3 regions of the Paenibacillus sp. 7523-1 genome follow, and region 1 is predicted to be linked to each of the others. Evidence: riboswitches for the same ligand, from Rfam matches in the RefSeq annotation. Region 1 holds a riboswitch; each other region holds the start of a gene.

Region 1 (7,181 bases):
TAGGACGCAAATTTCAAGCTCCATCCATCTTCGGAGGCCTTACCGTACAGGAAAATTTGGCCTTGGCGGCGGAAAATCAGCGTTCACCTCTTCGGACTCTTGGTATTCCGCGGTTTGGGAAAATCAACACGGCAATGGAACAGGTCATAGCGCAAATTGGACTGCAAGACCGCGTGTATACACGGGCAGGGGCGCTATCTCACGGCGAGAAGCAGTGGCTGGAAATAGGTATGCTTCTGCTTCAGGAACCGCGTGTGTTGCTGCTGGACGAACCGGTTGCCGGGATGACGGACGAGGAAACGCATAAAACGGGCAGGTTGTTACAGGGGATAGCGCGTGAACGTTCGGTCGTGGTTGTAGAGCATGACATGGAGTTTGTCCGTGAGTACGCGGCGAAAGTGACCGTGATGCATGAAGGGAAGCTGTTGAAGGAAGGTACCATGGCTGAGGTGCAGGAAGATCCTAGGGTGGCCGAAGTCTACTTGGGAAAAAGGAGAGATGACCATGCTGTCGCTGCAACGAATTGAATCCGGCTACGGGGAAAGTAATGTGCTGCGTGGTGTTAATCTGGATGTCCTGCCTGGACAGGTGGTCTGCCTAATGGGCCGGAATGGTGTCGGCAAAACAACGCTGATGAAAACGTTGATGGGCCTGCTCAAAACGAGGAAGGGGGCCATCCATTGGAAAGGGCAGGATATATCCGCTTTGGAGCCTGCCAAACGTGCCAAGGCAGGCATTGGATATGTTCCTCAGGGGCGTGAGATTTTCCCTCAGCTCACGGTGAAGGAGAATCTGCTGCTCGGTCTGGAGACATCTGCGCCTGGGGTGAAGACGTTTCCTGAAGATGTGCTCGCGATGTTTCCGGTCCTTGCGACCATGTATGGACGACAGGGCGGTGATCTGAGTGGTGGCCAGCAGCAGCAGCTTGCCTTCGCGCGAGCGCTTGCCTCACGGCCTGGACTATTGTTGCTGGATGAACCAACGGAAGGCATACAGCCGTCAATTGTCGAGGATATTCGGCAGGTCATTCTGCAAATCAAGGCAAAGGGCGACATTTCGGTGCTGCTTGTCGAACAAAGTATTGACTTCGTACGTGGTGCTGCGGATTTTATCTATGTCATGGATAAGGGAGCAATTGCGCTGCAGGGATCGCCGGAGGAATTGGATATGTCTCAATTTGAACACCACCTGTCCGTGTAGGAGAGGTGGTTATTTTTTTGCTTTTTTTGTTATGCTCAGGAGCGTTTATCCAAAATGTTGGAGTACTTCGGGTATAGCCTGCGGATGCAGTCCGGACAGATGTCGTGTGTGAATTCTGCATGGGTATGTCTCTCCAAATAACCTTCGACTGAATTCCAGACGTCCTGCTCATCCTTAATCTGTTTGCAGACGGCGCAAATGGGAAGCAGGCCGCGTAGTGTCCGCACTTCGGATAGAGCGAGCTTCAATTGCTGTTCAATTCGCTTCTGTTCCGTGATGTCTGTATGCGAGATCAGAGCTAGTCCCATCGGAGAAGGAGGATCCGCCTGATTCAAGGGTGTAAGCTCCAGCCTGAACCATCGAAGGTCCAGGTTCGCAGACTGTACAGATATGTCATATGTATGGAAGTGAACAAAGGGATATTGAATCTTCTCTAACTTCTGAATAATCGATGAATTCTCCGTTTCCTCTTCCTGGGCTGCCCATATCTGCAGCAGCTGAAGATAATGAAACGTTTCGCAAGAAGATCGGTGGGCGTCGGTTTTTTTGTATTTTGAGAGATGCAATCGCCCGAGTCCGTTCTGCCATGCGGTATTGCAGCTGCGGATTCTCCAGTCGCGGTCGACGATGATGAGTTGATGACGTAGGGATTGAAAGGATAACCTTTCAAGGTCGGTTGTAAAGAAACTCATGAATAGGCCCTCCTTGGCAATCAGTTAAGGGATCGGGACGGTATGCTAATGGTGGTGTCATCGTAGTTCATCCGAAATTTGCAAAATCTCTGCCACCTGGTTTCGGAAACGGGTGGCTTTTCGTGTGCCATGGATGAGATTGGATAAACGATACGGCGGGATGTCGTGCTTCTCGCAGAACGTTTTCTGGTCCATCTGCAGCTCCGTTAAGCGGCGTTTGATGGCCCATCCGAACGGAGTCACGGGTTTCTTTTTGTTCAAAAGGGTTCACCCCTCATAGAAGTATTTCAACCCGCCTTCGGCTGTGTATAATAGAGGGAGATGCGAGCTGTTCATTACATTATATACGCATTTACGTCATGTAACAATTATAAATGATGAAAAGTAGTGTATTAATATTAAATAATGACGTAAAAACGTGATGTTCTATAGGCATACGAGAAAAAGCACGTCAGCAAGGAGGTTGCTGCGTGCTTTTTTCGTTTGGGGAAATATGAAGGAAGCTTGGAGGCGGTAAGATTAGGCGCGATAAGCATGCAGCCCTGCGCCAAGCATGTGGAAGCTGGGGAACAGCGATTTCATGGACATGGAGGTTGGCTGTGCCGGTCCATCCGCAGCGGAGGCGCTAACGGTATTCCATTCATGCTCCAGGTCTGCGGCCAGGCGAACCAGCAGTTCCTGGGTGGTTTCGTTATGCATGGGGAGGACTTTGGAAGCTTCGGTTATGCATGCATTCATGGCTGAGTGCAAGTAACCCATTACCGCTTCCTCGACGGGGATATCGAGGTAGTGGTTGATCCAGGCGTGAACAGTAGAGAGGCAGCCTATAGACTCGTATTTGGCAAGGGTATGTTCGAGCTGGTTGAATTCAATCCAGGGGTGGAGAGCCCGGGCCAGCTTGATCAGTCTTTTGCCCATGGCAGCGGCTTGCTCCCTTTGATCAGAAGGAGTCCGCTGAACGTGAACCAACTTGTCAATGAGTGCTGTTCGCCATGTGTCATTATGATCCGTTGCGCTGTAGATACCTTTAATCGCCATGCCCTCAAGTCGAACGATACTGGGATGCAGCTGGCAGCGCATGAAGGATTCCAGATCATCGGCATTTCGGATGCTGCCTTCAGCGATGTGTACATCCATACCAAATGAATGGGTAAAACCTCCGACATGAATGGAGGAATCAAGCAGTTTGACATAATCGAGCAGCTTATTCCCACGGTTCACGGTCTTTCGCCTCCTATGTTCGTAAAATGTTATATTATATAACATTATTATTGATTTCTGAATCCTTTTATGTTTAAAATCCGAATTATATGATATATATAATCACATAAACATCCGTATTTTGTCAACAATTTCTTGCTTTTGAGTTTTAAATATATTTTAATGTTATATTATATGACTCGTAATGATTAAATGCTAGAAAACTAATGATAGGTATATGATACACTTTCGTATGGGGAGCTAAAATTAAAAATGAGGATGTATAAATGAATTGAAATTTAATGTATGCAGCAGTTAAAAGATCATGACGAAAAAAACCGATATTTGGAGGGGAAACACAGGTGCAAAAGTAGTTTTTATAAAAGTGCTTTACTTTTATAATGTAAACCTGTATAATCAATTTTGTTGCCGATTATTTACGACATGCGGTCGTGGTGGAATGGCAGACACGCTATCTTGAGGGGGTAGTGGGCGTATGCCCGTGGAGGTTCGAGTCCTCTCGACCGCATCATATTGTACGACAAGAAGAGGTTTTCCGAATATGGAAAACCTCTTTTTTTGCGTTGGAAATACAATAAAAAAAGGCCATTCACAGAGAACCGGACTTTCTCTGGTTCCCTGTTGATTATGGCCTCTCCATATTGATTTATTTCAGCAGTTTCTCAATATCAGCCTCAATTTGGTCAGGAGTCGTTTTTGGAGCATAACGCTTCATGACACGTCCGTTCTGATCAACGAGGAATTTGGTGAAGTTCCACTTGATGGCTTTGGATCCGAGCAGTCCCGGTGCCTCTGTTGTCAGGTGTTGGAATAGTGGGTGAGCGCTTGAGCCATTAACATCAATTTTCTCAAACATAGGAAAGCTTACACCGTAATTCATCTGACAGAACTCAGCAATATCGTCGGAAGATCCTTTTTCCTGAGCGAATTGGTTACTTGGGAAGCCTAGTACTTCAAACTGCCGGTCTTTGAATTTGTTATAGAGTTCCTGTAAGCCTTCAAATTGCGGGGTCAGACCACATTTGCTCGCCGTATTTACAATTAGCAGCACCTTGTTGCGATAATCGGACATCTCGACTTCCTGGCCCCGAAGGGTATTGACTTTGTAGTCATAAACGGACATGATCAGTCGCCTCCATATCGTATAATGGGTTAATGATACCTATAGTTATATTATATTGCTTACAATTAGATAATGCAAAACTAATTAAATAAATTCCTATGTTTACTTACAGATATTTAAAATTACATACGTTTTTCATAAGGACGAGAATTAGCGAGATTCACAGAGATGGATGGAGAATGGATTGGTTGTAAGCGATATCATTGATGTGTAATGCCTTAAATTCGTCCATTCGCTGATCTGACCGGACTTTACACTAACATGTCGCGGGTGTATGATTCATATCGTAATTTCTATTTCAATTAAACTTAACATGAACAACGAAACAAACGATAATATCGCTCTGGTCAATACATGAAACAGGAACGATGTTTTAATCGCTGAGTTTCCATTCATTCATGGGTGGGAAACGGGGGAACCAATCGGAACGGCTGTCATTGCAGCTAATCCATGGGGTGAATTTTTCGGTGCAAGCCGGAAATAGGGCGACTCTCGCGCCCGAATCCGTCAGCTAACCTCGTAAGCGTTAAAGGGAGAGGCAACAAGCCGTACGCATATTCATGGCGTTTTCGTCATGGGTTATTCAAGAAGCGTTCGGGAGGCCTTGGTCCCCCACGCTTCTTTTTTGTTGTCTTTTCACGCCAAGGGAGGAACGAACGATGGATAATGAGATGATTCTAGTAACAGCACCGAATGAAGCAGGCCGCAAGTTTATCAAGCTGTTGATGTACAAAAAAATGCCGTTTGCCGTTCTGACTAACAGTGCAGGGGAAGAACGGAAGCTCCGCAGAATCGGAGTGGAGAACGTCATTCGCATGAATACAGCTGAAGCTCAGAAGTGGTTTCTACCGCAGTCGAGTGTAGGCAACGTTTTTATTTTCGAGAACAGTTTGAACCTGACCTGCCGCTATTTGCAGATCTGCCGTTCCTGGACCTCCAAATCACTATGTGTGATTACGGAACAGAGTCACCCCAAAGGCATTTACCGCGGGATGGGAGCTGACCGCATTGTGTATTCCCTTAATGGAGAAGTTGGCTTCTTGCTTAATGGTTAATGTGATAGCTGCCGATTGATCCGGTGTAAGGTGCCTGTTATAATTGAACTTGTGGAAAAACGGAATTCTGAGGAGACTCATGCATGATGGTGGGTCTTCTTTTTTATTTGAGCATTAATGTACATTGCTGATTTAGAGATTGCGTTCATGGCTAACAAGGAGGAATAGGCGTGCCGGATGTACGGGGGTTAAAATGGTTGTTCTTTGATGTAGGAGATACGCTGGTGGACGAATGGGAGCCGGTAGATGATATTATAGGGCAGTTTGTAAAAGAAGCCTGCTTGCTTGGATATCCGGTGAAAATAGAGGAAGTGCGAGAGATATTTGCCTCGTGTTACCGAAATTATGAGCAGTGGCCCATGAGGGTAGCCATTCGAACGCTAATCAGCGATGAACGTCATAGGGAGCAGATCCAGGAGAAGTTGAAGTTCCGGAAGGAATTGGAGAAACCCTTCGCTTCTGCTGACGCGGTGTTGAAGGAATTGTCACACCATTATCGAATTGGCATTATTGCCAATCAGAGTCTAGGGACAGCAGAGCGCCTGGAGAGCTACGGTCTGCGGAGGTACGTGGATGTACTGGCTTGCTCGGCAGAAGAAGGCGTATCCAAGCCGGATCCGGAACTCTATGCTGTGGCTTTGAAGCAGGCGGGATGTGAACCCCAGGAAGCAGTCATGATTGGGGATCGGATTGATAACGATATCATTCCTGCCAAGAAGCTGGGGATGCGAACGATTCGGATTTTGCAGGGCTATGGACGATTTCAGCCTGAGCTGGAGGGCCAAGAGCATGCAGACTGGACCATCGAAGCCTTGGAGCAGATTATTCCACTGCTTGTGCCTTCTGAAGGTTAGCGGATAAAATTAAAAAGAGATGACCTTCGCGTCATTAAATACTGGACAAGGCAAGTGTACGGCAAGCTAAAAGGCTGATCCCCTCAAGTATATTCTTGATGAGGGATCAGCCTTTTTTTATAAATCTATAGTAAGAGGGAAACGGTTTTAGCGCTATATAGATTAAAACAGCATGATGGTTTGGATAATCAGATAAACGTTCAGAACCACAATCACAGCAGCGATGATCCAAGAGACGACTTTGAGCCACAGTTTGTTGGCGAATGCGCCCATGCTTTTTTTGTCACTCGTAAACATCACAAGTGGAATAACGGCAAAAGGCAGCTGCAAGGATAGAATCACCTGGCTCAAAATCAGCAATTCTTCCGTTCCATGTTCGCCGGCGATAGCCGTCACAATAACGGCAGGGATGATCGCAATTAATCGGGTCACGAGCCGGCGGAGCCAAGCCGGAATCCGAATGTTCAGGAAACCTTCCATGACAATCTGTCCGGACAGTGTACCTGTAAGCGTAGAGTTCTGACCTGAGGCCAGCAGAGCGACACCAAACAGGATACTTGCAATGGTTGTGCCCAGCAGAGGTGTGAGCAAGTGATAAGCATCTGCAATCTCAGCGACCTGTGTCATGCCTGCGCTGTGAAATACAGCGGCTGACACAATGAGTATGGCAGCGTTGATAAACAGGGCCAGGGTCAAAGCGATCGTTGAATCCATAGTGGAGTAACGAATGGCTTCTCTTTTCCCCTGAGTTGTCTGTTCGATCTGCCGGGTCTGCACGATGGATGAATGCAGGTACAGATTGTGCGGCATAACCGTTGCTCCAATGATTCCGATGGCAATATACAGCATCGCTGGATTCTGTAGTATCTCGGCACTTGGTACAAAGCCGGTGAGTACCCCGCCCATATCCGGTTTGGCAAGAAACAGGTCAATCCCGAAGCAGAGGGCGATGGTTGCCATCAGCACGATGACCAGTGTTTCCAGGGCGCGGAAGCCTTTATTTTGCAGCAAAAGGATAATCAGAACATCCACAGCC
Region 2 (7,181 bases), on a different contig from region 1:
ACATCGTTAAATCACGCAAACGTTTGAAAATGGACATTATGGTATTCCTCCTAGTCGATTTACATCTTGTATATAATCATACATACGTGGTAACCTTCATCCCGTTTCAATTTTACCAAAAAAAATCATAAAACACGATTCAGATTCACCCAAAATATACTATTTTGTATCATTCGCCAGGGTTAAATGATCATCGAGCAGCTTTTCCGCCGTCTGTACGATCTCATCAATCTGTACACGTGTAATGGCGTCAAAATGAATCCCCATAATAACGGTTACAGTCACCTTAAGAGAATTTGCGGCCTTACGTGCAAGACGCTCACACAATTCCTGTTCCTTATGCCCCGGTATATGGACTGCCGTCCCCACCACGCGTTCTCTTTCCGGATAAAAGGTCGCCACAGCCCCTATATGAGCTTTCCCACCCGTGACCAAAAATATCTTATCTTCTCCAGCTTCAATGACCTGCAAACGAACCGATTTCAAATCATACGTACCCATCCTAATCCACCCATCCTTTTGGAGTATATGTAATGGTGGAATTATGAGCTTAATGACTGAATTGGACAATGAAACATCTCACATTTATGCATAATGGACCATCAACACGGGCATACCAAAGAGAACGCAATTTGACAAAGGAGGCTATATCATGCGTATTCGCCTCATCGCATTCTCCATGTTGATCCTTATCTTTATGAGTGGAAGCTATTCACCTGGACAACTGCTGGCAAAACCCGTTCGAGAGAGCATGCCTGCTGCAAAGCCGGATCTATCTGAGGATGAACAGCTGACACTCGGTCAGCTAAGGCAGAAATATGCCGATACGTTCAAGACCAATGGTCCTTCAACCAGACAGGTAGCACTGACTTTTGATGATGTACCTGATCCGCGCTTCACTCCGCAGGTATTGGATATTTTAAAGAAATATAATGTTAAAGCGACTTTCTTTATTGTTGGCAACCGGGCAGAGAAACATCCCGACCTCGTCAGACGGATCGTTAGGGAAGGTCACATTGTTGGGAACCACAGTTACAACCACCCTGAATTCAGTAAGCTGTCTTTGAATGCTTTTCGCAAACAAATTCTACATACCGGCGACATTATTCGTAAACTGACCGGGTATACACCAAAAATGATTCGTCCTCCATACGGGGATATTAATGAAAAACAGCTGCAATGGGCCGCAAGACAGCAATACAGCATCGTCAATTGGAATGTGGATTCGCTGGATTGGAAAGGCCTTAGCAAAGAACAAGTGAAGCAGAATGTCTTATCTGCAGTCAAACCAGGCTCCATCATTCTTCAACATGCGGGCGGAGGCGTGGGCTCCAATCTGTCCGGTACCATTGGAGCACTTCCGGAGATTATAGATGAACTGCGATGCAGGGGCTTCAATCTGGTGACTTTGGACGAGATGCTGCAATTGCCAAAAAGCAAATAATACTCGGCTTAGTAGAGGAAACACATAAGTTATGAATTAACAATCTTGCGCGTTTTAATAAAGACAAAGGGTACCCTTATTACGCGTTCATCGTGTAATAAAGGCACCCTTTTGTAGCACTGATACTTATTTCAAGATATAAAGTTCAACGTCCTGAAAACCAAAGGTACTCACAGACTTCTGGCTTCCAGGAATGAAAATGTCAATTCGTTTCCCTTTGATCGCTCCACCGACATCCCGGGCAGTAGCCACAAATGCCTGCTTAGGCAGCGCCGGATGGGAGTGACCCGTAACAAGAACCTTTGTACCCAGTGGGATGACACTAGGGTCTACTGCAATCGTGCCGAGTTCAAGTGGATTACCGAAGTAATCAACAGCACCCCATCCACCATTTTCGGAAGCGGCTGCAGAGTATGCTGTTGCTTTCACATCAATGGATTTACTATAATCAAACGTTTTGCCCCAGGCCTCAACGACTTTATCGTCAGCATTTACATCAAGGCTAGCGGTCGCAATCGTCTTTGCACCTGTAGAGCTCTTCGCAGCTGGAGCAGCTGAGGCTGTGTTTGCTTTTCCAGGAATCGTAATTTTCAAACCACCATAAATGTTGTAAGGTGAAATATCACTGTTTGCTTTAACCAGTGTGTTCAGTCCAACTCCATATTGTTTCGATAAGGTATAGAAGGTATCCCCCTCTTTGGCCACGTGAACAGAATCAGCGTGAGCTGGAACGGCCTGAATGAGCATTGCTGCTGTCAATAGGGCTGTTGCTGTTTTGGCTATAGTTCTCTTCTTAATCATGGTCTTCCTCCCTCATTGTGCCTGCGAAGTTAGTTGTCGGATTCGGATGGAGGAAACCACCCTATAGGTCTCTGTTACATTCGTCTTGCGTTATGTATCCCTAATTCACCCCAAGCAGCGTGCGTTTCAAACTTCCCCCCACGGTCTGCATCATTACATCCTCCACACTTCCTCCTCAGGAAGTTTCGGCAGGAACAATATATCACAATTTTGTAACCAAGGTCCGTAGTAAATGTTACCAACTGTATTGAACAACACATTATGCGGCTTTAGAAATAAGGATTTTTCTTGTTAAAGAGCGATCAAGCAGCTCTGGAACGATGACAGAAACGTTACTTTTACGACACTGGATACTTATCCATAATCAAAAAAACAACCCTGCTAACGTGACGTGAGCAAGGTTGTTTGATTTCTTTTTTTGTTCGTTCTATTTAATCCGGTTCACTGACTGGATCATGCTCAAAGGTTATGACAAGACTTTACCGAGGAAGTCACGTGTACGTGGATTCTTAGGTTGACCAAATACTTCATCCGGTGTGCCCTCTTCCACAATTACACCGCCATCCATAAAGATGATGCGATCACCCACTTCACGGGCAAAGCCCATTTCGTGGGTAACAATAACCATCGTCATGCCGCCTTCAGCCAGGCGTTTCATAACGTCGAGTACTTCACCAACCATTTCCGGGTCAAGTGCAGACGTTGGCTCGTCAAACAGCATCACATGCGGCTGCATCGCAAGCGCTCTGGCAATGGCAATCCGCTGCTTCTGTCCACCAGACAGCTGACTCGGATAAGCATCTTTTTTATCCAATAACCCAACGGTTTTGAGCAAGTCTGTGGCGATCTGCTTGGCTTCCTGTGCAGATTGCTTTTTGACTTTAATCGGGGCAATGGTAATGTTTTGCTCCACGGTTTTATGCGGAAACAGATTAAAGTGCTGGAACACCATCCCCATTTTTTCCCGGGTTGCATTAATGTTGTGTTTGGGATCTGTGATCGATACGCCTTCGAAATTAATTTCACCTGAAGTAGGCTGCTCCAACAAGTTAAGACAGCGAAGGAAAGTACTTTTGCCTGATCCTGAAGGACCAATCACAACAACGACCTCGCCCTTGCCAATCGTGACATCTATGCCTTTAAGTACTTCGTTTTTATCGTAGGATTTGTATAGTTGTCTAACGTCTATCACTTGCACTCAACTTCCTTTCCAGTCGACCCAGCAGCTTGGACAAAATAAATGTCAATACAAAGTATATGGCTGCTGCAATAAGGAACGGATTCATTCCTTGGTACGTAATGTTTTTGACTACACTTGCCTGATACATGATATCAACCATACCAATGACCGAGATAATGGACGATTCCTTGATAATGGTTACGAATTCATTACCGATGGCAGGCAGTACAGCTTTGAAAGCTTGTGGCAAAATAATAAATCTCATGGCCGCGGCTCTATCCATCCCAAGCGAACGGGCAGCTTCCAGTTGACCCCGGTCAACTCCTTGAATCCCTGCACGGAAGATCTCTGCCAGGTAAGCACCACTGTTGATGGAGAGTGTGATAATACCGGCTTGAAGAGCCGAGAAATTAATACCGAAGGTCAGGGAAAGGCCATAATAGATAATCATCAGTTGAACCAGCATCGGCGTCCCGCGAATCACTTCAACATATGCCGTACCAATCCAACGTAAAATGGCCATATCATGCATCCGGAACATGCAAATGATCAAACCGATAATTACCCCGAAGATTACGCCAAGTGCGGACAATAGGAGGGTATAACCAACCCCCGTAGCATAAAAGCTTTTGTATTGCCAGAATACTTCAAAAATATTTGGCGATTTGACCTCACGGTCTGCCATTAATTGACTGGCTTCCGTTACCATCTGATCAATTTTATTTTCGCTCTTCAGTCGTTCAAGCGTACCATTAACGGCATTCAGCAATTCCGTATTGCCTTTGCGAATACCGATCGCTGCTGCTACCTGCTCTTCGTCCGGAACTGCAGGCGCAAGTCCGATCATATCATCCAGGTATCCTGCGGCAACTGTATCTTCAACGATTGCAGCGTTAATCCGTTTAGTTTGCAGTTGAAGCACAATGTCCGAGATTTTATCAAGAGACGTCAGCTTGGCTCCAGGAATCTTCTGTCCGATTGTTTCCTGGATCGAACCTTTTTGTGCTCCGATCTTTTCATTTTCCAGTTCAGCCATGGTTGGGTATTTGTCTTTATCCTCATTGCGAACCATGATGACTTGTTTCGATTTATAGTAGGTATCGGAGAAGTCGATACTTTTCTTGCGGTCCTCTGTCGGTGTCATGCCTGAAATAACAATATCCACGCGTCCACTCTGCAATGCAGGCAGCAGGCCGTCGAAACCCATATCTTCTATTACAAGTTCTACGCCCAAATCGGCAGCAATCTCTTTGGCAATGGCAATATCGAATCCGACAATCTCATCCTTGCCATTAATCACTTTATGGAATTCATATGGTGCAAAGTCGGCACTCGTGCCGAGAACCAATTTTTTACTGTCTGAAGTGCCTGTAGTTCCACTTGCCAGCGCCGAAGGAACGGCAGCCGTCAATAAAACGACAAAGGTCAACAGCATCATGGTGTAACGACTAATCAATTTCAACCCTGTTCTCCCCTTACATACATTATGTGCTTCCTCATGTTGATGCCTGAGTCATTATAAAGTACAATGCATGATTATGCAATGAGTTTTCAACTTACAAATCCTGACTTGTTTCTGAAAAAACCAAGCAAACATGATATAATGACTAAATTATTTTCATTTTGCACGAAGGAGTTCACGATGACACATACCAAATCACAAATTTTGTCGGTTATTGATCAATATGCTTCCCGTTTTAAGGAGATTTCATCATACATTGGTGCCAATCCCGAACTCGGGAACGAGGAATACCTTGCTTCTGCCCGTTTAAAGGAAGAACTGATATTTCACGGTTTTGAAGTAGAAGCTCCCGTACTTGGATTGGATACGGCTTTTATCGGCACCTACGCTGCTGCCAAAAAAGGACCAACCATAGCGCTGTTATGCGAATACGATGCACTTCCCGAGATTGGTCACGCTTGCGGCCATCATCTGATATGTATGATGAGTCTGGGTGCTGCTGTCGGTCTAAAGTCCATTTTGGATGAAGTTGGAGGAACGTTAAAAGTCTTCGGCACACCTGCTGAGGAAACTCGTGGCGCCAAAGTTCCAATGGCTGAAGCAGGTCTGTTTGATGATTGTGATGTCGCACTGATGGCCCATCCTTACTATGCTTATGAGAAATCGGGCAGCTCTCTGGCCATTGATGCCGTGCAATTCGAATTCCACGGGAAATCCTCTCACGCCGCGGCCAGTCCGCATGAAGGGATTAATGCTCTCGATGCCGTCATTCAAACCTTTAACGGCATTAATGCATTCCGCCAGCAAGTGAGAAGTACAGTGCGGATCCATGGTGTTATTAATAGCGGTGGTCAGGCTGCCAACATCATTCCCGACTACGCTTCAGCCCAATTTTACGTACGCGCCGCAACCAGAAAAGAGCTTAACATACTAACGCAGCGTGTCATACAAATTGCCGAAGGTTCTGCGCTCCAAACAGGCTGTCGTCTTGTGACTTCGAATTATGAAACGTCATATGATGAGATGGTAACCAATGAATCTTTATCTGCAACGTTCAGTGAAAACCTCATGGAACTCGGTATTCCTCAAGACGAGATTGTTAGCGGAGATGATCATGGCTCCATGGATATCGGTAACGTATCCTTACGCTGTCCTGCAATTCATCCCTACATTCGGGTCGTTGATGAGGTGCATACCCTGCACTCCATCGAATTCCGCGATCTGGCTTTACAGGAAAGGGCACTGGATGGCATGATCTTGGGTGCAAAAGCACTTGCCACAACAGCTTATGATGTGCTAACGAAGCCTGAGCTGCTGCAAACGATTCGAACAGAGTTTGAACAAGCCTTACGATAATATAAGTTCTAAGTTAACAGAGACAACCAAAGAGGTGTTCTCTACAGATTGGATGGATATCACCAGGTCTGCAGAAAACACCTCTTTTCTTTATTTTGCATACGTATATTCAACCCTAACCTGGAGATGCTTGTGAAATGAAAATCATGAAAATGATGAAAATTTTACTAATTATGTAAACCCTTTATGGTTCATTTGCTGTCTAGCTTGGTTATGTAATGCTATACTCATCTTGATACAGGAGGTGCCGTCATGCTGCTCGAAGCGATGTATCACGTTCCACGTGACAAGTGGGCTTACGCCTACAACACGTCTACGATTCATCTGCGTGTACGTACGAAGAGAGATGATGTAGACTATGTGACTGCACTGACCGGTGATAAATATGATTGGGACGGAACCTACAGGGAAATCCAACTGGAAAAAGCTGCTTCGGATAGCATGTTCGACTACTGGGAGGCTGCGGTTAAACCCAAATTCAAGCGACTTACCTATATTTTTCGAGTCACTGCGGGTCATGAAAATGTATTTCTGGCCGACAATGGGATTCACCGAGATCCCCCTTACCCTACTGGAGGATATTACGAATTCTCGTACATTCATGAAATTGATGTGTTTAAGGTTCCCGAATGGGCCAAAGAAGCTGTGTTTTACCAGATTATGACCGAACGGTTCGCCAATGGCAATCCAGACCTCAATCCCGAAGGAACTCACGCTTGGGGAGGTACGCCCGAGCTGGATAACTACTTTGGCGGAGACCTGCAAGGCGTCCTCGATCATCTGGATGATCTAACCAAACTTGGCGTAAATGCTATATATTTCACCCCCCTCTTTCAAGCCAACTCCTACCATAAATATGACACCATTGATTATAAAAAAGTAGATCCGCATTTTGGAGATAATGATTTGCTCAAAAAAGTCACAGAGGAATGCCACCG
Region 3 (7,181 bases), on a different contig from region 1:
CCGCAGTATGGGTAGGTTATGATCAGGGAAAATCCATCTCCACGTCGGATGGACGCCGTGCAGCACCGATGTTTGCCCAATTTACTGAACAGGCTCTTGCGAGTGTGCCGCCTAAGATCTTCCCTGTTCCCGATCATGTGGTCAGTGTGTATATTGATCCCGAGTCCGGAAAACTGGCGGGTAATGGCTGTGAAGAGAAACGGCTTGAGGTCTTCATTGACGGTACAGAACCGACAGAAACCTGTAGCGGAAAAACCGACGATACTGATCCGAAAAAGAATGAAGGAAGTCATGAGGTACAGAATCAAGAAGGAATCCAGGAAGAAAAGCATTCGTGGTGGAGAGACTTTAAACGTTGGTGGGTAGAATGACGCAACTACGTAATGACTTATTTGCGTCACTGTGATTGGCCGGCTTCAGGTTCTTTCTGAAGGTCAGTCTTGTTCAACTATTTCAATACCTCTTCCCACTTGTGAAGCAAAAGCCCCGAACCGATCATTTCGGTTGCGGGGCTTTTCATGTTCTTTTTCTAGAAAACAGCTTATAAGGCGTTTATCAGAAATCTTTTATCAGGAAAGTGCTTCTTTTAGTTCATCCGGAGAAGCGTTCCACCACTCTTCATTGTGTGTAATCAACAGCTTCTTGAGAGCAGCACGATCCTCTGGTCCAAGCTCATCCAGCATAAAGCGGCGTTTCATTGCATAATCCATCCGGTTTACATGGTCAGCCAGCAGCTTCCATCCTCGTTTTGCCTCGGTATCGATCCACATCTCGCACGCTGTTGCTCCACCGTACAATTGTCCCTGTTCTGTACGGTCCACAGCTACCCAAACCAACCATACCTGGCGACCGTTAGGTACATCTTCCCGATTCGTTGAAAACTTGATTCCACGTTCTACCTTGCTCTTTGCATGCATGGCACCAATATCAATCTTCGCCTCGCCATTATCAATAATAACCGGCGACAGGTTGTTCAGATCAATGGAGCCTGCACCGAAACCTTTATGTTTGCTCTTGGCACTTACGATATTCAAGGCAATCTGTTTTTTGCCGTTTTGCTCGTTTTGATCCATAGTTATAGCCTCCAAGGGTTGATACAAATATTTTAACTAATAATCGCCCCATTGCAAACATATACATGCTGTAGATGCTTGTCAACGGGAGGTATTTAACGATGATTCCACTACGCGCCAAGAGCTGGCTTACTGCAATTCTGGCCCTGTGTGTGTTTACCGGAGCCATATGGATCACTCTGGATCACACTCGTTCTACGACATCCGACTTGCCAACGCTCGCCCCGGAATTGGGCAAGCCTCCGGCAAAAGTCCAAACTCCGGCACCTCCAGAAAGTGTACAGACACCTACTGCTGAGGTGTTCAGCAACCGCGTGGTGGAATATCACATGGATGTGAAGCTGGTAGACGGCAATGTTTTGGAGGGAACGCAGACGCTGACCTGGACTCATCCGGGTAAAAAAACAGTCAGCGAACTTTATTTCCACTTATACCCCAATGCATTCTCTTCTACTGACACAACATTTATGAAGGAATCCGGAGGAAAGCTTCGCGGTGATGTGATGCCAACGGACGGTTACGGCTCCATGAATATTACAGAGATGAAAACAGAGGACGGGCTTTCTCTGCTGCACCGGATGCAGTATGTACAGCCGGATGACGGAAACATGAAAGACAAAACGCTCATAAAAGTGAGATTACCCAAGCCGGTCAAGGGCGGGGAAACCATTACACTGCATACCCGGTTTGAGGTCAAGCTGCCCAAAATCTTTGCCCGCATGGGGACTGCTGAAAACTTCGTTATGGCGGGCCAATGGTTCCCCAAACTCAGTGTATACGAGCCTGCAGGCACGCGAGGACGTACGGCCGAGGGCTGGAATCTGCATCAGTACCACGGGAATTCCGAGTTTTATGCGGATTTTGGCATCTATAGTGTGCGTATTCGGGTACCGGAAACATACAAGGTTGCCGCGACCGGGTTTCCAACGAAGCAGGCTGTTATAAAAAATGGCGAAAAGATCTATCAATTCTATGCTGACGATGTACACGACTTTGCCTGGGCAGCCTCACCTGACTTTGTTTATGCAGAAGAACCCTTCTCCGCTCCCAACGTGCCAGGTGTACGAATCAAGCTCTATCTGGACCCGGCCCACCAGGATCTGAAGGAACGTTACTTCTATGCAGCCAAAGCAGCTCTTTCGAATTACAGCAAGTGGTTTGGTCCGTATCCGTATTCCACGCTCTCTATCGTTGTTCCCCCGAAGACAGGCAATGGAGCAGGCGGCATGGAGTATCCTACCTTAGTTACAGCCTTCGGTGCGGACGATACTACACCAGGCTACGATCTGGAACGCACGGTTGTACACGAGATAGGCCATCAGTACTTCTATGGTATGGTTGCCAGCAATGAATTTGAAGAAGCTTGGCTGGATGAGGGGTTCACCTCTTACGCAGAAGACAAACTGATGGAACAGGAATACGGACTTATTCCGAATCTGCCCGTTCAATCCGGCTTAATTACTTCACCTGCCTCACTCACGCAGGAGTCCTGGAAGTTTGATTCCCAGAATCATTACGCAGCCAATGTTTACACAAGGGGCAAGCTTGTGCTGCTGGGCATCGAACAACAAGTAGGCGCCAAAACGATGGAACGCATTCTTTCAACTTATGTTAAAAAATATCGGTTCAAACATCCTACTTCGGCCGATTTCCAAAAGGTCGTGGAGCAAGTGACTCATAAGTCCTGGTCTGATTATTTTAATCAATACGTATATGGGGACGGAATGGCCGACTTCGCCGTGGAGAATATCCAGGTCAAGCCTGTTGAGAAAGACGGTCAAACGTTGTACGAATCATCGGTAACATTAGTAAAGAAAGGCAGCGACTACGAGAAAATCCCCGTTCGCATCGTTTTTGAAGATGGACACATCGTCGCCAAGGAATGGGATGGCAGTAACGGTCGAATTACGTACAAGTTAACGTACAGCTCGCCTGTATCCTGGGCCATGACCGATCCGTTATATACCGTTGTGCTGGAGAACCGTCATATGAATAACTTTTTGAAAGCCGGTCTGGATGAACCATCCAAGTTCCGCTGGAGCATGAGTGTAACCAAGCTCATTGAAGCTATATTCGGAGGTCTGTCATGGTGAGGTGGAGACAGTGAAAGCAAAAATACGTGAGGGCTGGTTTCTCGTCCGTCAGCATATGTTCATTGTGGCACTTTTGTTTCTCTATCAGCTAGTATGGGGTTACTTCATCTATAAAATGGTGCAATCGGCAGTCATTCCCTTGCTGCTGCGCTATCCGGACCCTGACGCTGGGGAGCTGAGTACCATTTTATTCAAAATGGAAAGCCAGCTCAGTCTGTCTACCCATCCCGAGGTACATCGTTATTTATGGATACTTGGGGCCATGCTCCTGCTCCGCATGCTGATTACCCCTCTCATTAAGGCAGGGCTACTCTATTCATTACAACACTTCAATCATACAGAAGAACGTATTCCTTTTATACGTGGGATCAAGGCACTGTGGAAACCGATGATGCTGCTTCATTTCATTAAAACGCTATTATTACTGCTGCCTGCGTACTGGCTGATCCCCAAGCTGTATAGTATCTTTCTGGATGGATTCCACTCGCTGCAGCTGCTGCTGCCAGGCATTCCATATGTAGCTGGATGGATCGTGTATGGATGGATCGTACATCATGCTTTGTTATATATGCAGTTTGGCGTCACAGCACCCGAGAGTCAGGGCGGGGTAAAAGGTACATTTCTCGGTCTATTGCTCGCCTTGCGTCATATCATTTCTCTCATTGGTATCGCAGTGGTTCTGGGAGGAATTCATCTGCTCATCTTCGGTGCCTTCACATCTGCGTCGTGGTTCCTGACAGGTCTCATCGGTCTGATCCTGCAACAAACCTATCCGCTCGCCAGATGTTTGTTGGATATATGGAAGATATGTGCTCATTTCCGCCTTTGGCAGTCCAAGTCCTCCAAAGGTTAAAAAGTGTAATGAACCGCTCAAAAATTGTTACCATCTTCATGTAAACTTGTGTCAATGTTTACGCTTCAAAAAAGCAAACCTCAACCTTTCCCCGTCAAAGGTCGAGGTTTTTTTTGCTAATTTTCTTGTTAAACGTTGCCAAAGCTTTACTCCTCTGTTACAATAATCGCAGTGAGTTTTTAGTAACAACTTTGTAATCTTTACCTTATGAATTGTAACTACTTAAAATTAAATCGTCATTTCTTGATTTCGCAGGTGCACAACTAGCATAGCCAAATTCCTGGCACCTGGGAAGCGGGGGAACCAGTTATGGGTGAATTGATCTTGCTACAGAGGGATCATAGGGGACCTTCAACCGAATCCTTAAGCTAACCTCGCAGGCGTTGGAAGGGGTATATCTCTTGTTCAAAAAGAAATTAACAGCAGCTGTCCTTAGCTTAACATTCGCACTATCGCTTGGAGCAGGCAGCGCATTCGCAGATTCAAAAATGGATAAAGTAATTGATTCAGCAATGGGAACTACATACAAAAGTGGTGGAACAACGCTTAACGGCTTTGACTGCTCTGGATTCACACGGTATGTATTCGAAAAGCTGGGCATCGATTTGGCTCGTCAATCCAGTTCCCAATTCGACATGGGTGACTCGGTATCCCGCATGGAAATGAGACCAGGCGATCTGGTATTCTTCAATACAACGGGTAAAGGGGTTTCACACGTAGGGATTTTCGTGGGTGAAGGTAAGTTTGCACACTCCTCGTCTTCCAAAGGAGTTACCATTAGTTCTTTGAGTGAGAACTACTGGGCCAACCGCTATGTTGGCGCTAAACGGATTATGAGCACGGACGCATATGAGTCACTGGCCCTCGACTAGGGACAAGCTGAGCAACATCATACTGTAACGAAGCATAAATCAACCGCCCGGTACATTCTCCGCAGGAATGTATCCGGCGGTTTTTTTGTGCTTGTTCGTCCATGCCCTTATGATGTTTTTACCCATCCTACTATAATATAAACGAAATTCCCGGAACTTTTGTTTCACTTTTTTTCAAGGAAGCAAAACCTTGCCAAATGCCCTCCTCTTTTGTAGAGTAAAATCAGGATTAAATATGAAATGACATATGTTATAAACGATTAGCGTATGACTAGAAGTAGCTTGTTCACAATGAAAGGAGCGTGCAGTGGTGTGGATGAAGCTTCTGTAACGTTTCACGTTGTGCCGATGCAAGAAGAACATGCAGCATTGATCTGCAGCTGGACATATGAACCACCCTATAACATCTATACCTGGCTGCCCTGGGAACAGATGAAGGCGCTGGAGGTTGAATTCGGGGACGAGCAGCTTCGAAAAGAGCAATATGCTGTTGTACTCGGAGAGCAGGACCAACTTTGCGGATTCGTTCAATTCTTTCCTCTTGAAGGCGTGACGCGCATTGGACTTGGTATGCACCCTGAACAGTGTGGACAAGGTCGCGGTACTGCCTTCGTCTCTGCGATCGTGAAGGAAGCCATTCGGCGGAACCCTAGTCATGAGATCGATCTCGAAGTGCTCACCTGGAATACGCGGGCTATTCGGGTTTATCACAAGGCTGGATTTGTCACCCAGGATACGTATGAACGACAGACACCAAGTGGTTTGATGCCTTTTTATTGCATGGTCTATGAAGGACCTCGTTAACCCTTAAACCGCATAACCAAAAGAAATTCATGCCCGTTTATGTGATTAGTTCAAAAAATTACCACAAAATGCTATGATGTCTTAACAGGTTCCGTTATAATGATATGGACAGTTTCAGTTTAGATGATCTTTCATTCTGGAGGGGACATAACGGATGCACAAATGGATCATGAGCGGGGTATTTTTTGCAGCATGCGCATTGGCTATTGTATTAATGTTTACGCTTCCAGGGAAAGAGGAAGTGGCTGAAGAAGCGAAACCAACCATGCCGGAAGTCGCAATGGATGCCGGACAGGCTGAAGCACTGGTCAAAGCCAATTGTATCACGTGTCACGGGGATCAGCTTCAAGGTGGCGTAGGACCTGCTCTAGCTAACATCGGCAGCAAGGATGATGTGGAGAAGATCTACTCTACCATTGTCAAAGGTAAAGGCGGAGGCATGCCTTCCTTCAAGGACAAACTGAAGGACGAGGAAATTGCCAATATCGCGATGTGGCTGGCCGAGAAGAAATAAGGATAACGAGATACGCAGCAAAGAGGCCCCTGCCTTCCCTCTCGGGAATGGTACGGGCCTCTTCGTCATATCGTTCAGCCTCTGGCTGAGTGTTCTGCCAAAAAGGCTTCCACTTCACGTGCATACGGCATCCCCGACTGGGCGCCGAGCTTCGTTACGGATAACGCGGCCGCTCCCATGGCATAGCCTACTGCCGCGTCCAGGGTTTCCCCGCGCGCAAGGGCTACCGCCAGCGCGCCGTTGAAACAATCGCCAGCGCCGGTCGTATCGACGGCGCTTACGGGGTAGCCCGGCGCACGGCAAGCGCCGGCACGCCCAGCCTGTACGCGGCCGCCAGGCGCTGCCGCGTACACAGCCCCCTCGGGGCCGAGCGTCGTGACGACAGCGGCCCCGAGCGATGCGGCGAGCTCTGCGACCGCCGCATCCACGTCTTCCGGCCGGAGATCATCCCGGCCGGTAAGCACGGCAAGCTCGCTGCGGTTCGGCGTGACCACGTCGACGCACCGCAGGAGCTCCTGGGGCAGACCCGGCACCGCTGGAGCCGGGTTGAGCACCACCAGTGCGCTGCCTTCTGCCGCCAGTTCGGCGGCGCGGGTGACCGCTGGCAGCGGGATCTCCAGCTGCAGCAGCACCGCTGCGGCTGCAGTCAGGCTTTTTACCGTATCCGCCTCTTCCAGCATCTCCGGCACCACTTGTCCATTCGCTCCAGGAATAACGATAATCCGGTTGTCTCCCTTGGAGAGCCAGATGGATGCTGTACCTGTTACAGTGTCTTCCAATACACGAACCTGCGAGGCATCTGCCCCACTATCCGTCAGACTGTGCAGCAAGCGTTCCCCAAAACCGTCCGAACCCACTGCTCCAATCATCTTGGTCTGTCCACCCAGACGTGCAGCAGCAACGGCTTGGTTAGCCCCTTTGCCGCCAGCCAGATAGTGAAGCTTCTCACCGCTTACCGTTTCTCCCTCTTCC

What was found. Region 1 has a riboswitch for cyclic di-AMP ahead of CHH60_RS19025 (hypothetical protein). Riboswitches for the same ligand answer to the same signal wherever they lie in the genome.
Region 2: it holds a riboswitch for cyclic di-AMP, as region 1 does, so the genes downstream of both, CHH60_RS00730 (3D domain-containing protein) here and CHH60_RS19025 (hypothetical protein) in region 1, are expected to answer to the same signal.
Region 3: it holds a riboswitch for cyclic di-AMP, as region 1 does, so the genes downstream of both, CHH60_RS29105 (C40 family peptidase) here and CHH60_RS19025 (hypothetical protein) in region 1, are expected to answer to the same signal.

What each region holds. Positions count from the first base shown of each region.
Region 1 is NZ_NPBR01000017.1:103,823-111,003, reverse strand. It holds gene urtD (urea ABC transporter ATP-binding protein UrtD) at 1-527, shown strand, start outside; gene urtE (urea ABC transporter ATP-binding subunit UrtE) at 505-1,200, shown strand; gene CHH60_RS19050 (hypothetical protein) at 1,236-1,892, opposite strand; gene CHH60_RS19045 (Rha family transcriptional regulator) at 1,950-2,153, opposite strand; gene CHH60_RS19040 (urease accessory protein UreF) at 2,412-3,113, opposite strand; tRNA gene CHH60_RS19035 (tRNA-Leu) at 3,539-3,621, shown strand; gene CHH60_RS19030 (glutathione peroxidase) at 3,760-4,236, opposite strand; cyclic di-AMP (ydaO/yuaA leader) riboswitch at 4,605-4,777, shown strand; gene CHH60_RS19025 (hypothetical protein) at 4,896-5,291, shown strand; gene CHH60_RS19020 (HAD family hydrolase) at 5,462-6,145, shown strand; gene CHH60_RS19015 (Nramp family divalent metal transporter) at 6,308-7,181, opposite strand, start outside.
Region 2 is NZ_NPBR01000002.1:134,393-141,573, reverse strand. It holds gene CHH60_RS00745 (PspA/IM30 family protein) at 1-37, opposite strand, end outside; gene CHH60_RS00740 (hypothetical protein) at 160-501, opposite strand; gene CHH60_RS00735 (polysaccharide deacetylase family protein) at 653-1,444, shown strand; gene CHH60_RS00730 (3D domain-containing protein) at 1,571-2,245, opposite strand; cyclic di-AMP (ydaO/yuaA leader) riboswitch at 2,248-2,446, opposite strand; gene CHH60_RS00725 (amino acid ABC transporter ATP-binding protein) at 2,712-3,437, opposite strand; gene CHH60_RS00720 (ABC transporter substrate-binding protein/permease) at 3,424-4,863, opposite strand; gene CHH60_RS00715 (M20 family metallopeptidase) at 5,068-6,243, shown strand; gene CHH60_RS00710 (alpha-glycosidase) at 6,496-7,181, shown strand, end outside.
Region 3 is NZ_NPBR01000034.1:25,594-32,774, forward strand. It holds gene CHH60_RS29085 (transglycosylase domain-containing protein) at 1-371, shown strand, start outside; gene CHH60_RS29090 (YwhD family protein) at 570-1,073, opposite strand; gene CHH60_RS29095 (M1 family metallopeptidase) at 1,175-3,166, shown strand; gene CHH60_RS29100 (hypothetical protein) at 3,177-4,019, shown strand; cyclic di-AMP (ydaO/yuaA leader) riboswitch at 4,280-4,417, shown strand; gene CHH60_RS29105 (C40 family peptidase) at 4,421-4,891, shown strand; gene CHH60_RS29110 (GNAT family N-acetyltransferase) at 5,183-5,695, shown strand; gene CHH60_RS29115 (c-type cytochrome) at 5,850-6,209, shown strand; gene rbsK (ribokinase) at 6,284-7,181, opposite strand, start outside.